DNA from 2 places in the Streptomyces poriticola genome. Region 1 is predicted to be linked to the other one. Evidence: riboswitches for the same ligand, from Rfam matches in the RefSeq annotation. Region 1 holds a riboswitch; the other holds the start of a gene.
The links. Region 1 has a riboswitch for glycine ahead of gcvP (aminomethyl-transferring glycine dehydrogenase). Riboswitches for the same ligand answer to the same signal wherever they lie in the genome.
Positions count from the first base shown of each region.

Region 2: another riboswitch for glycine. It lies ahead of gcvT (glycine cleavage system aminomethyltransferase GcvT); the one in region 1 lies ahead of gcvP (aminomethyl-transferring glycine dehydrogenase).

Region 1 covers NZ_JBAGKH010000044.1:8,942-16,349, reverse strand. Annotated here, with positions in the region: gene V5O46_RS29800 (ABC transporter permease) at 1-699, shown strand, start outside; gene V5O46_RS29795 (ABC transporter ATP-binding protein) at 696-1,796, shown strand; gene V5O46_RS29790 (TOBE domain-containing protein) at 1,823-2,239, shown strand; gene gcvP (aminomethyl-transferring glycine dehydrogenase) at 2,331-5,216, opposite strand; glycine riboswitch at 5,393-5,488, opposite strand; gene V5O46_RS29780 (PRC-barrel domain-containing protein) at 5,614-5,985, shown strand; gene V5O46_RS29775 (DNA polymerase IV) at 6,061-7,408, opposite strand, start outside.
Region 2 covers NZ_JBAGKH010000009.1:167,337-174,744, reverse strand. Annotated here, with positions in the region: gene glyA (serine hydroxymethyltransferase) at 1-1,171, opposite strand, end outside; gene gcvH (glycine cleavage system protein GcvH) at 1,184-1,561, opposite strand; gene gcvT (glycine cleavage system aminomethyltransferase GcvT) at 1,678-2,796, opposite strand; glycine riboswitch at 2,835-2,951, opposite strand; glycine riboswitch at 2,952-3,047, opposite strand; gene V5O46_RS16025 (AAA family ATPase) at 3,228-3,896, shown strand; gene V5O46_RS16020 (enhanced serine sensitivity protein SseB) at 3,975-4,778, shown strand; gene V5O46_RS16015 (enhanced serine sensitivity protein SseB C-terminal domain-containing protein) at 4,911-5,726, shown strand; gene V5O46_RS16010 (ABC transporter substrate-binding protein) at 5,951-7,408, shown strand, end outside.

The DNA of each region.
Region 1 (7,408 bases):
GTCCGTGCTCCCTGGAGCAGCCTCCCGGAGCAGCTGACCAGCCAGGAGGTGTGGCAGGCGCTGCGGCTGTCCCTGGTCTGCGCCACCGCGGCGACCGCGCTCAGCCTCGTCGTCGGCGTCCCGCTGGCCTGGCTGCTGGCCCGCACCGACTTCCCCGGCCGCGGCCTGGTACGCGCCCTGGTGACGCTGCCGCTGGTGCTCCCCCCGGTCGTGGGCGGTGTCGCGCTGCTGCTGGCGTTCGGCCGCAACGGCGTCGTGGGCCAGTACCTGGATGCCTGGTTCGGAGTCACGCTGCCGTTCAGCACCACCGGAGTGATCCTCGCCGAGACGTTCGTGGCGATGCCGTTCCTGGTCATCAGCGTGGAGGGCACCCTGCGGGCCGCCGACCCGCGCTACGAGGAGGCGGCGACCACGCTCGGCGCCTCCCGCTTCACCGCGTTCCGCCGGGTCACGCTGCCGCTCATCGCGCCGGGCATCGCGGCGGGCGCGGTGCTGGCCTGGGCGCGGGCGCTCGGCGAGTTCGGCGCGACGATCACCTTCGCCGGCAACTTCCCCGGCCGGACCCAGACCATGCCGCTCGCCGTCTACCTCGCCCTGCAGAACGACCCCGCGGCGGCGATCGCCCTCAGTCTGGTGCTGCTGGCCGTCTCGATCGCGGTGCTGGCCGGACTGCGCGACCGCTGGATGACCACGTCATGACCCGACCCCGCTCGACCACCGCCCCGACCGAGCCGACGGGCGCCGGGACGCGCACCGCCGACGGGCTCGACGCCCGCCTCGTCGTCGACCGCGGCGCCTTCCGCCTCGATGTCGCCCTGACCGCGGCCCCGGGCGACGTCGTGGCCCTGCTCGGCCCCAACGGTGCCGGCAAGACCACCGCCCTGCGTGCGCTCGCCGGGCTCGTCCCGCTCACCGACGGCCACCTGCGTCTGGACGGCGTCGCACTGGACCGCACGCCGCCCGAGTCCCGTCCGGTCGGCGTGGTCTTCCAGGACTATCTGCTCTTCCCGCATCTGACCGCGCTGGACAACGTGGCGTTCGGGCCGCGCTGCCGGGGCGCGTCGAAGGCGGACGCCCGCGCCCGGGCCGCCGCATGGCTGGACCGGATGGGCCTGGCCGACCACGCCGGCGCCAAGCCGCGCCGGCTGTCCGGGGGCCAGGCCCAGCGGGTGGCCCTGGCCCGCGCCCTGGCCACGCACCCCCGACTGCTGCTGCTGGACGAGCCGCTGGCCGCGCTGGACGCCCGCACCCGGCTGGAGGTGCGAGGGCGGCTCCGCCGTCATCTGGCCGAGTTCGAGGCCGTCGCCGTGCTGGTGACCCACGATCCGCTGGACGCCATGGTGCTGGCCGACCGGCTGGTCGTCGTCGAGCACGGCCGGGTCGTCCAGGAGGGCACCCCCGCCGATGTCGCCCGCCGCCCCCGCACCGACTACGTGGCCCGGCTGGTCGGGCTGAACCTCTACCGGGGACGGGCCGACGGCCCCACCGTCCGCCTCGACGCGGGCCCGGCCGTCACCACCGGCGAGGATCTCACCGGGCCGGCCTTCGTGGCCTTCCCGCCCGATGCCGTGACCCTGTACGGGGAGCGCCCCGCCGGTTCCAGCGCCCGCAACCTGTGGCGCTGCGAGGTCGTCGGCCTGGAGACCCACGGCGACCGGATCCGCGCCGACCTCACCGGGGAACTCCCGCTGGCCGCCGACCTCACCACCGTCGCCGCGGCCGAGCTGGGCCTCCGCCCCGGGGCCCCGGTGTGGGCGGCGGTCAAGGCGACGCAGACACACGCATACCCGGCATAGGGCGTGCCGCGGGCTACGGTGCCTCCATGAGCCTGAGCATCCGCAACCAGCTCCCCGGCACCGTCACCGCCGTCACGCCGGGCGAGGCCATGGCTACGGTCAAGGTCCGTCTCGCGGGCGGGCAGGACATCACGGCGGCGATCACCCGCGAGGCCGCCTACGACCTGGGCCTGACCGCGGGCAGCACCGTCCGTGCCCTGGTGAAGTCGACGGAGGTCTCCCTCGCCACCGCCCCGGTCGAAGGCCTGTCCATCCGCAACCGACTGCCCGGTACCGTCACGGGCCTGGTCACCGGCGAGGCCATGGCGTCCGTCGATGTCGCCGTCGAGGGCGGTGTGCTCACCGCCGCGATCACCAAGGAGGCCGTCGACGATCTCGGTCTGTCGGCCGGCGTCCCCGTCGTCGCCCTGATCAAGGCGACCGAGGTGTCGCTCGCGACGTGAACCGCGGCACGGCAGAGGGGCCCCGCGTGGCGGAGCCCCTCCGTGCCGGATCGGTCCGCGTCGGTCCGGCGGTCCGGCGGCTCGCAGTCCGTCAGTCCTCGTACGCGTCCAGCGGCGGGCAGGAACAGACCAGGTTCCGGTCGCCGAAGGCCTGGTCGATCCGGCGCACCGGCGGCCAGTACTTGTCGGCTGCCGTCACGTCGGCCGGGAAGACGGCCTCCTCACGGCCGTAGGCGTGCTCCCAGTCGCCGCGCAGCGCGTCGGCGGTGTGGGGGGCGCCCCGCAGCGGGTTGTCGTCGGCCGGCCACTCGCCGGAGGCGACCTTGTCGATCTCCGCCCGGATGGCGATCATCGCCTCGCAGAACCGGTCGAGCTCGGTCAGGTCCTCGGACTCGGTCGGCTCGATCATGAGCGTCCCGGCCACCGGGAACGACATGGTCGGGGCGTGGAAGCCGTAGTCGATCAGCCGCTTGGCGATGTCGTCGACGCTCACTCCGGTGGCCTTGGTCAGCGGGCGCAGGTCGATGATGCACTCGTGCGCGACCAGCCCGCCCGGGCCGGTGTAGAGGACCGGGTAGTGCGGCTCCAGACGCCTGGCGATGTAGTTGGCGGACAGCACCGCCACCTGGGTGGCCCGCTTGAGGCCCTCACCGCCCATCAGCCGGACGTACGCCCACGAGATGGGCAGGATGCCCGCCGAGCCCCAGGGGGCCGCGGAGATCGGTCCCACGCCCGTCTCCGGGCCGGCCGCGGGCTGCAGCGGGTGGTTGGGCAGATACGGAGCCAGGTGCGAGCGGACGGCCACCGGGCCGACGCCGGGACCGCCGCCGCCGTGCGGGATGCAGAAGGTCTTGTGCAGGTTCAGGTGCGAGACGTCGCCGCCGAAGTGGCCGGGCTTGGCGAGGCCGACCAGGGCGTTGAGATTGGCGCCGTCGACGTAGACCTGGCCGCCGGCGTCGTGCACCCGGGCGCAGATGTCGGCGACGTGCTCCTCGAACACGCCGTGCGTGGACGGGTATGTGATCATCAGCACGGCCAGCTGGTCGCGGTGCTGCTCGATCTTGGCCCGGAGGTCCGCGACGTCGATCTCGCCGTCCTCGGCTGTCTTGACGACGACGACCTTCATCCCGGCCATCACCGCGCTGGCGGCGTTGGTGCCGTGCGCGGAGGACGGGATCAGGCACACCGTGCGCTGCTCGTGCCCGTTGGCTCGGTGGTAGCCGCGGACGGCGAGCAGACCGGCCAGCTCGCCCTGGGACCCGGCGTTGGGCTGCAGGGAGACCTTGTCGTAGCCGGTGACCTCGGCGAGACGGTCCTCCAGCTCACGGATGAGGGTCAGATAGCCCTGGACCTGTCCGGCGGGCGCGAAGGGGTGCAGCTGCCCGAACTCCGGCCAGGTCACCGGCTCCATCTCGGTGGTCGCGTTGAGCTTCATGGTGCAGGAGCCCAGCGGGATCATGCCACGGTCCAGGGCGTAGTCGCGGTCGGCCAGACGGCGCAGGTAGCGCAGCATGGCCGTCTCGGAGCGGTGCTGGTGGAAGACGGGGTGCGTGAGGTAATCGTCGGTGCGCTGCAGCGCCTCGGGCAGCGCGTCCTCGGTCACCGCGTCCAGTGCCTCGATGTCGCCCTCGACACCGAAGGCCGTCCACACGGCACCCACCTGGGCGCGGAGGGTGGTCTCGTCGCAGGCGACGGAGACGTGGTCGGCGTCGACCGGCCGCAGGTTCACGCCGTTCTCCCGGGCGGCGGCGACGACGTCGGCGGCACGGCCCGGCACCCGGGCGGTGACCGTGTCGAAGTAGGCGCCGTGGACGATCTCCACACCTCCGGCCGCGAGGCCCGCGGCGAGGACCGAGGCGTAGCGGTGGGTGCGCCGTGCGATGGTCCGCAGGCCCTCGGGGCCGTGGTAGACGGCGTACATGCCGGCCATGACGGCGAGCAGCACCTGCGCGGTGCAGATGTTGCTGGTGGCCTTCTCTCGGCGGATGTGCTGCTCACGGGTCTGCAGGGCGAGGCGGTAGGCCCTGTTGCCGTCGGCGTCGACGGAGACGCCCACGAGGCGCCCGGGCAGGCTGCGGGCCATCTTCTCCTGGACGGCCATGTAGCCGGCGTGCGGCCCGCCGAAGCCCATGGGGACGCCGAAGCGCTGGGTGGTGCCGACCGCGATGTCCGCGCCCAGCTCGCCGGGCGACTTCAGCAGCGTGAGGGCGAGCAGATCGGCGGCCACGGTGACGACGGCGCCGAGCTCGTGCGCCCGGTCGATCACCGGCTTGATGTCGCGGACGGCGCCGGAGGCCCCCGGGTACTGGATCAGGACGCCGTTGATCTCCCGCTCGGCCACCTCGGCCGGGATGCCGTCGCTCAGGTCGGCGACGACGACCTCGACGCCGGTCGGCTCGGCGCGGGTGCGGATCACGGCGATGGTCTGCGGCAGTGCGTCGGCGTCGACCAGGAACAGACCCTTCTTGTTCCTGCCCATGCGCCGCGAGAGCGCCATGGCCTCGGCGGCGGCGGTGCCCTCGTCGAGCAGCGAGGCTCCGGAGGTGGGCAGGCCGGTGAGATCGGCGACCATGGTCTGGAAGTTCAGCAGAGCTTCCAGGCGGCCCTGCGAGATCTCCGGCTGGTACGGCGTGTAGGCCGTGTACCAGGCAGGGTTCTCCATGACGTTGCGCAGGACGACGGGCGGGGTGAACGTCCCGTAGTAGCCGAGGCCGATCATGGAGTCGAGGACCTGGTTGCGGTCGGCGAGGGAGCGCAGCTCGGCCAGCACCTCGGGCTCGGTGCGCGCGCCCGGCAGGTCCAGCGCCTCGGCGTTCTTGATCACATCCGGCACCGCGGCTGCCGTGAGCTCGTCGAGCGAGCCGTATCCGACCTGGGCGAGCATCTTGGCCCGGGACTCGTGGTCGGGGCCGATGTGGCGCTGCTCGAAAGGCGTACCCTGTTCGAGCTCGGAGAGCGGAATGCGATGGGCGGTCATTGCGGAGGCCTCCTGGTCTGACGCGACCTTCGAGGGGCACCACGGCGCGGGTACCCGGACGGCCTCCCCCTCTGTCATCTCAACCTGAGAGCTTCACCGGGCCACCCGAGGGCTCCCGGCTTTCACCGTCGGTGAGGGCGGACGCCGTCGACACCCGCCCTGCTTTCCAGAGTGACCTCGTCCGTGCGGTACGTGGGCCTGAGAGATTCCGGGGAGGATTTGCTCCTTCGGCGCCTCCGACGGTCTTCGGAGGACTCTCCCGCACGGGGTCAGCAGCCGCTGTCAGCGTACCAGCGAGGTCAATGCCCGGACCTTCGAGTGGCCGCCATCACGAATCTGCCGTTTTGTAGTGCTTACGGATGATTCATCGAATGGTTTGCGACCACGTGGAGGGACCGTGCGTACCGAGATCGATCCGCGCAACCTGATCGGCCGCAAGGCGTTCGACCGGAACGGCACCAAGATCGGCACGATCGACGAGGTCTACCTCGACGACGCCACCGGTGTACCCGAGTGGGCGGCCATACGGACCGGCCTGTTCAGCAGGGACGCCTTCGTCCCGCTGGAGCCGAGCGAGCTGGTCGAGGGCGCTCTGCGGGTGCCCTTCGACCGGGCCCTGATCAAGGAGGCGCCCGACTTCGGCGTCGGCCGGCATCTCTCCCCGGAGCAGGAGCTCCAGCTCTACCACCACTACGGTCTCGACGTGGCCGCACCTCCCGCGCAGCACGACCGCGACTTCGGCAAGCTGGCGGGCTCGGAGGAGGGCTGACGGCACTGCCGTCGGGTGCCGGACGCCGTCGTCCGTCGGGTGTCGGACGCCGTCGTCGGGGACGCCGGAGCGGGATCAGCCGTGGCGGCCCGGCGGTGTGGGTGCCGCCGGAGCCGGGACGCCGGCCTCGCCGGGTCTTCGGGGCACCAGCGGCAGCGGATCCGCGGGTGCCAGGTCGGGGTCGTCGGTCCGGTAGGTCCGCACCCGTCCGGGCTCCCCGTCGGGTGTCTCGAACCGCACGGTGACCCGGCCCAGGCCGCTGCCCTGCACCCATCCGTGGCCGTGCACGGTGTGCCGGACGTCGTGCCCGGGAGGCCACCGGCGCTCGGCGGGCGGCTGGTCCGGCGTGTCGGGCTCGTCGGCCCCGGGTTCCTCGGTGTGCCGCTCCGCCGGCTCCGTGCCCGCCCGCTCCCCCGCCGCCTGGGCGAAGAGGTCCTCCTGGGTGTAGTCGGCCAGTCCGCTGACCCCGACCCCGAGCAGCCGCACCCCGCCCGTGGTGTCCACCGAGTCCAGCAGTCGGCCCGCCGCCTCCCGCACCACGGCCGGATCGTCCGTGGGCCCGCGCAGGGTCTCGGAACGGGTGAGCGTGGAGAAGTCGTACCGCCGGACCTTGAGCACGATCGTCCGCCCGGAGTGCCCGGCCGCGCGCAGCCGCCGCACGCAGCGGTCGGCGAGCCGCTGCACCTCGAGCCCGACTCGCACCCGGTCGTGGATGTCGACGTCGTAGGTGTCCTCCACCGACACCGACTTGGCCTCCCGCTCGGCCACCACCGGCCGCTCGTCGCGGGCCAGGGCCATGGCGTACAGCCCGTGCCCGTGCGCCTTGCCTAGCAGTCGGACGAGCTCGTCCTCGCCGGCCTCGGCGAGCTCGCCGACCGTGTGGATGCCGGCGCGCCGCAGATGGTCACCGGTCGCCGGGCCCACCCCGGGCAGGGTGCGCACGGACATCGGCCCGAGCAGCGCCCGCTCGGTGCCCGGCACGATCAGCACCAGCCCGTCGGGCTTGGCCTGCTCGGAGGCGATCTTGGCGAGCATCTTGGACGCGGCGAGACCCACCGATCCGGTCAGTCCGGTGACCGCGCGAATGTCCGCGCGCAGTCTGGTCCCGGCCAGGCGCGCCGACTCCGCGTCCCAGGCCGCACCGCCGGCCTCCAGGTCGACGAAGGCCTCGTCCAGGCTCAGCGGCTCCACCAGCGGCGACAGCGCCTGCAGCAGCGCCATCACCTGCTCGCTGACCGACCGGTAGAACGCGAAGCGGGGCACGAGATAGGCGGCGTGCGGCGCGAGCCGCCGGGCCTGCGCCATCGGCATCGCCGAGTGGACCCCGAACTCCCGGGCCTCGTAGGAGGCGGTGGCGACCACGCCCCGCGGGCCGAGCCCGCCCACGATCACGGCCTTCCCGCGCAGGCTCGGCTTGGACGCC
Region 2 (7,408 bases), on a different contig from region 1:
CCTCGGCGATCACGTCCGCGACCTCGGCGAAGTCCTCGGCCGTGAAGCCACGGGTGGCCAGCGCCGGGGTGCCGATGCGCAGACCGGAGGTCACCATCGGCGGGCGCGGGTCGTTCGGGACGGCGTTGCGGTTGACCGTGATGCCGACCTCGTGAAGGCGGTCCTCGGCCTGCTGGCCGTCCAGCTCCGAGTCCCGCAGGTCGACCAGGACCAGATGGACGTCGGTGCCGCCGGTCAGCACGGAGACGCCCGCCTCCCTGGCGTCGTCCCGCACCAGGCGCTCGGCCAGGATGCGTGCGCCCTCCAGCGTACGACGCTGCCGCTCGGCGAAGTCCTCGCTCGCCGCCACCTTGAAGGCGACCGCCTTCGCGGCGACCACATGCTCCAGCGGGCCACCCTGCTGACCGGGGAAGACCGCAGAGTTGATCTTCTTGGCCAGATCGGCCGTGCTGAGGATCACACCGCCGCGCGGGCCGCCCAGGGTCTTGTGGGTGGTCGTGGTCACGACATGCGCGTGCGGGACCGGGTTCGGGTGCAGACCCGCCGCGACCAGCCCCGCGAAGTGCGCCATGTCGACCATCAGGTACGCGCCGACCTCGTCCGCGATCCGGCGGAACGCGGCGAAGTCCAGCTGCCGGGGGTACGCCGACCAGCCGGCCACGATCAGCTTCGGCTTGTTCTCCTTGGCCAGCCGCTCCACCTCGGCCATGTCGACCAGGCCGTCGTCGCCGACGTGGTAGGCGACGACGTTGTACAGCTTGCCGGAGAAGTTGATCTTCATGCCGTGAGTCAGGTGCCCGCCGTGGGCGAGGTTCAGACCCATGATCGTGTCGCCGGGCTTGAGCAGCGCGAACATCGAGGCCGCGTTGGCCTGGGCACCGGAGTGCGGCTGCACGTTGGCGTGCTCGGCGCCGAACAGCTCCTTGATCCGGTCGATGGCGATCTGCTCGACCACGTCGACGTGCTCGCAGCCGCCGTAGTAGCGCCGGCCCGGGTAGCCCTCGGCGTACTTGTTGGTGAGGACCGAACCCTGCGCCTCCATCACCGCGACCGGCGCGAAGTTCTCGGAGGCGATCATCTCCAGGGTGGACTGCTGGCGGTGCAGCTCGGCGTCGACGGCGGCGGCGACATCGGGGTCGAGCTCGTGCAGGGGGGTGTTCAGAACAGACATCGGCAGGGCTCCTCAGCCGGCGGAGAAGGCGGTGTACTCGTCGGCGGAGAGCAGGTCGCCCGGCTCCTCCGTCACGCGGACCTTGAACAGCCAGCCGCCCTCGAAGGGCGCGGAGTTCACCAGCGACGGGTCGCTGACGACGTCCTCGTTGACCTCGGTGATCTCGCCGGAGACGGGGGAGTACAGGTCGGAGACGGACTTGGTCGACTCCAGCTCACCGCAGGTCTCGCCCGCGGACACGGTGTCGCCGACCTCGGGGAGCTGGACGAAGACGACGTCACCGAGCGCGTTGGCCGCGTGCTCCGTGATGCCGACCGTCGACACGCCGTCCTCGGCGGTCGACAGCCACTCGTGCTCCTTGCTGTAGCGCAGCTGCTGGGGGTTGCTCATGGCCTGAATTCTCCTGTACGCGGGGAAGTGGTGATGAATCGGGGACAGCTGGAACCGCTGGTGGGCAGCGCGGAGACGCGACTGCCACCGGGAGGACCGGGTCCGGTCTCTACTCTCTACTTCTGGCGCTTGTAGAACGGCAGCGCCACGACCTCGTACGGCTCGTGGGTGCCCCGGATGTCCACGCCCACCCCGGGCGTGCCCGGCGCCGCGTGCGCCGCGTCGACGTACGCCATCGCGATCGGCCTGCCCAGTGTCGGCGACGGGGCACCGGAGGTGACCTCGCCGATCACCTCGCCGCCGGCCACCACCGGGTACCCGGCGCGCGGCACGCGGCGGCCCTCGGCGACCAGCCCGACCAGCACCCGGGGCGGGTTCTGCTCGGCCCGGGAGGCGGCCTCGGTGAGCGCCGCGCGCCCCACGAAGTCGCCCTCCTTCTCGAACTTCACCACCCGGCCCAGCCCGGCGTCGAACGGCGTCAGCCCGGTGGTCAGCTCGTGCCCGTAGAGCGGCATGCCCGCCTCCAGACGCAGCGTGTCCCGGCAGGACAGCCCGCAGGGGGTGAGCCCGGCGCTCTCCCCGGCCCCGGTCAGCGCCTGCCACAGCTCCACCGCGTGCTCCGGCTTCACGAACAGCTCGAAGCCGTCCTCGCCGGTGTAGCCGGTCCGGGCGATCAGCGCGGGCACGCCCGCCACGGTGCCGGGCAGGCCCGCGTAGTACCTCAGACCGTCCAGGTCGGCGTCGGTGAGGCTCTTGACGATCGCCGGGGACTCGGGGCCCTGCACGGCCAGCAGCGCGTAGGCGTCCCGGTCGTCGCGCACCTCGACGTCGAAGCCCGCGGCGCGCTCGGTCAGCGCGTCCAGCACCACCTGGGCGTTGGAGGCGTTGGCGACCACCATGTACTCGGCGTCGGCCAGCCGGTAGACGATCAGGTCGTCCAGGATGCCGCCGTCCGCCCGGCAGATCATGGTGTAGCGGGCCCGGCCCGGCTTCACCCCGCCGATGTTGCCGACCAGCGCATGGTCCAGCAGCGCGGCGGCCTGCGGGCCGGTGACGGTGATCTCGCCCATGTGCGAGAGGTCGAAGAGGCCGGCCCGGGTGCGTACGGCGGTGTGCTCGTCGCGCTCGGAGCCGTAGCGCAGGGGCATGTCCCAGCCGGCGAAGTCGGTCATCGTCGCGCCGAGCGAGCGATGCACGGCATCGAGCGCGGTACGGCGGAGTTCGGTACTGCTCATCGGTCGGTCGTCTCCCAGGGCAATGACAGCGAGGTCGTTCCTCCCCATCTGTCATCGGAACCTGAGAGGTTCGCCCTGACCACCTGAGCACGGCGGGCAGGGCTTGCACCTTGGGTGGGGCCGCCGGACGAGGGCGGCCCGCTTTTCAGATGTGCCTCGCCCGCGCGGTAACGGGGCCTGAGAGATTCAAGGGAGGGACTTGCTCCTTCGGCGCCCCAGCCGAGGGCTGGGAACTCTCCCGCGCGGGTTCGAACGGCCGGTATGCAGTTGGCGCGCACATCATTGCACGCATCGCCGCGTCATGGCAGGGCGCAATCTGTAACCGGGCTGTGGCAGTACGCACACGAAATCACAAGGCACCGCCTATTGCCTTCTCTTTAGACTCGACGGGGACGGGAACTCGTGAACCGCCCCAGGGGAGGACGATCACGGTGAACAGGACCACGGCGTACGCCACCACCTCGGGCCTCGCGCTGCCCGAGCAGCCCGCCGCCCCGGCCCGGGAGGCGTGTGCCGCACAGCCCGCACCCGTCGTCCGCGATCTGCGGGACCGGGCCGGCCGCAGCCCCCGCGCGCTGCTCTTCGGGCCGCGCGACCTCGTCGTCGTCACCGGTCTGCCCGGCAGCGGCAAGTCGACGCTGATGGAGCGCACGGTGCCCGGGGTGCGCATCGACTCCCAGGACACCCGCGACCGGTGGGACCGCCGCATGCCGCGCTTCCTGCCCTACGCGGTCTACCGGCCCCTGGTCCGGCTCGCCCACTACGCCGGGCTGTACCGCGCGCTGCGCTCTGAGGCCGGCGTCGTGGTGCACGACTGCGGCACCCAGGCCTGGGTGCGGGCCTGGCTGGCCCGCGAGGCCCGGCGCCGCGGCACCGCGCTGCACCTGCTGCTGCTCGACGTCAGCGCCGACGCCGCCCTCGCCGGGCAGCGCCGGCGCGGCCGGGGAGTCTCCCGCTACGCGTTCCGCCGCCACCGCGCGGCCACCGCCCGGCTGCTGCGCGCCGCCGCCGGGGGCACCCTGCCGGCCGGCTGCGCCTCGGCCGTCCTCCTCGACCGGTCGGCCGCGGACACCCTGCGCCGCATCGGCTTCACCGGCTGAACACCGGAAGGCGGCGCGCGGGCCCGCACGCGCTAGCCTTTCAGCCACACCAGCGGTTCGAGCAGGCGGTAGGCACAGATGGACTTCCCAGCGGGCTCCGCGGCGGACTTCTCCGGGGACCTCCCGGCCCGGCCGCACCCTCATCCGCACGGCGGTTGGCCGGGCAACGAGCTGGAGGAGGTGCTGTCCGCCTCCCTCGGGGTGCCGTCCGCGGGCGGCCGGATACTCGAGGTGCTGGGCCGCAGCTTCGTCTGGGTCCCGCTGCCGGCCGGCGGCGGCCCGCAGAGCGGGCCCCTGGACCTGCCCACGCTGGAGATCGAGGGCCAGGCCTATGTGCCGGTGTTCAGCTCCGAGGAGCAGTTCCGCCAGGTCGCCGGTGCGCACATGGCGTACACCGTCGCCCCCGCCGTGGAGTTCGCCCGCGGCCTGCCCCCGCAGGTCGGCGTCATGGTCAACCCCGAGGGCGTGGTGGGGATACCGCTGCCCCCGCCCGCCGTCGCAGAGCTGTGCCGGACCGGCCGCACCCCGCTGGACGGGCCCGCCGGCGGCGGCCGGGTCACGCTGTCCGAACCCGACTGGCAGGACGACCCGGTGGACTTCCTCGCCGCGGCCTCCGCAGAGTTCGACGCCGTCGGCGTGGTGCGCACCGCCCGCCGCTGCCTCGCCGCGATCGAGACCGCCGACCCGGTGCTGTTCGTCGGCGTGGAGCTGTCCCACTGGGAGGACGACGCCCGTGCCCTGCCCCTGCAGGCCCTCGGCCGCGCCCTCACCACGGCCCCGCCCCCGTGGCCGGTCAACCTGGTCCTCCTGGAGGCCGCGCAGGACCCGGTCTGCGAATGGATGACGGGCCGGGTACGCCCTTTCTACGAGCGGGACCTGTAGATCGCCCCGGACGAGCACGACGAACCCGCATCCGCGCACGGGTGAGTGGACCCGAGTTCGAAGGCGCCGCCTGTCCGCGGAGCCGCATAAGCTGGTTTCATAACCGGCGAACTTCCAGAAGGGGCGATACACGTGAGCGCCAGCGGCACCGCGGCCGGGCAGGTCGAGCACATGCTGCGCCAGGTGACGCCCGGGCGTTACGACGCCTACGAGGCGCTGCTGCGCGCCCTCGCGACCCCCGCGTCCGGCCAGGTCTGGATGCTGCTGTGGCACGGCCAGGCCGGCTCACCGGACGCCCAGTACGGGACCATGGACGTCGACGGTTTCCGCTACGCCCCCTGCGTCACCTCGGCCCAGGAGCTCTCGGCCAGCGGCTGGAACCGCTCGTACGAAGTGGTCGACGGCCTGGAAGTGGCCCGCGCCCTGTACCCCGACCGGTACGGCCTGTGGCTCAACCCGCACGCCCCGGGCGGCGGCGTCGGCATCCCGTGGCTCGATCTGCGCCGGATCGCCGCCGGACTTGACCGCCAGCCCGCAGGACCCCTGCGGCTGTCCGAGCCGGCCATCGAGATCCCCCAGTTCTACGCCCTGCTCACGCAGAACGCCCACCGCACCCCGGCCGTCCGCGCCCTGCGCCGCGCCTGGGTGCAGCCGACCCTGGGGGCGCCGTATCTCGCCATCGGACTGGATGTGTACGACGCCTCCCCGCCGGCCGTCGACGCCGTGCGCGCGATGATGCACCAGTCGATCGGCGCGGTCCCGGACGGGCTGCCGGTGTCGACGGTGGCGATGTCCGACCCGCTCGACCCGGTCGCCATGTGGCTGCGCGCCCACAGCCGTCCGTTCTACGACCGCGAGGCCCACGGCGCCGGCCCGGCAGGCGGCGGATACGGATATCCGCCGGTGCCCGGCCGGCAGTCCGGCGCCGCCGCGCCCCACGCCCACTGATCCGACCGTTTCTCGGCACCCTGACCTGACCTGCGAACTCTCGTATTTCTCAGGCAGGTTAACCGCGCAATTCCCTGATGTACCGGAAGCGTCCGATTTTTCGACTGTTCAGATCTCAGCTAGGTATCACCGCTATCCGGACTGTTCTCCGGCGCCGGTCCCGTCTGTAGTGTTCAGGCGGTCAACAGTGCATTCCCTTCTGCGGAACCCGGAGTGGCCTCCCTATGCGCATACTCAGAGCCCGCGCCGCCAGGGCGATCACGGCCGCGTTGGCGGTCGGTCTGATCGCCACCGGCTGTGCCAGTGAGCGAGACACGGAAGACGGCAACGGCGCCAAGAACACGTTCGTGTTCGGCGCCCCGGGAGACCCCAGCTCGCTGGACCCGGCCCTTGCCAGCGACGGCGAGACCTTCCGGGTCACCCGCCAGGCATTCGAGGCCCTGCTGGAGCACGAGCCCGGCGGCAGCGAACTGGTCGGCGGCCTGGCCGAGAGCTGGGAGAGCAACGACGCGGGCACGGTGTGGACCTTCAACCTCCGCAAGGGCGTGAAGTTCCACGACGGCGAGGCCTTCAACGCCGCGGCCGTGTGCGCCAACTACGACCACTGGTTCAACTGGACGGGCACCTACCAGTCCAGCGCGGTCTCCTACTACTGGCAGACCATCATGGGCGGCTTCGCGAAGAACGAGGACCCCGAGACCCCCGAGGCGAACTACAAGTCCTGCACCGCCAAGGACGAGAACACCGCCGTCATCGAGGTCAAGAAGCCCTCCGCCAACCTGCCCGGCGGCTTCTCCCTCAACGCGCTGGCCATCCACTCGCCGAAGGCCATCGAGGCGTACGAGAAGCAGGAGGCGTCCGCCAAGGGCGACGCCATCACGTACCCCAAGTACAGCCAGGAGGCCGGCACGGTCGCCGGTACCGGCCCGTACAAGATCGCCAAGTGGAACAAGGGCAACAAGGAAGTCACCCTCGAGCGTTTCGAGGACTACTGGGGCGACAAGGCCAAGGTGAAGAGCCTGGTCATCCGCACCATCGACACCGAGGAAGCGCGCCGCCAGGCGCTGCAGGCCGGTGACATCGACGGCTACGACCTGGTCGCGCCCGCCGACGTCAAGACCCTGGAGGGCGAAGGCTTCCAGGTCCCGACCCGCGGAGTCTTCAACATCTTCTACCTCGGCATGACCCAGGAGAAGAACCCGGCGCTGCAGAAGAAGGAAGTGCGCCAGGCGATCGCGCACGCCATCGACCGCGAGAACCTGGTGAAGACGCAGCTGCCCGAGGGCGGCAAGGTGGCCACGCAGTTCATGCCGGACACCATCGACGGCTACTCGGACAAGGTCACGACCTACGCCTACGACACGGCGAAGGCCAAGCAGCTGCTGAGCGACGCCGGAGAGAGCGGCCTGGAGGTCGAGTTCTGCTACCCGACCGAGGTCACCCGCCCGTACATGCCCGCACCGCAGGACCTCTTCGAGCTGATGAAGGCCGACCTGGAGAAGGCCGGCATCAAGGTCACCCCGAAGCCCATGAAGTGGGCCCCGGACTACCTGGACGCCACCGAGTCCGGCGGCTGCGCCCTGCACATGCTGGGCTGGACCGGTGACTTCAACGACGGCTACAACTTCATCGGCACCTGGTTCGCCGAGTACGACAAGCAGTGGGGCTTCAAGAACGAGGAG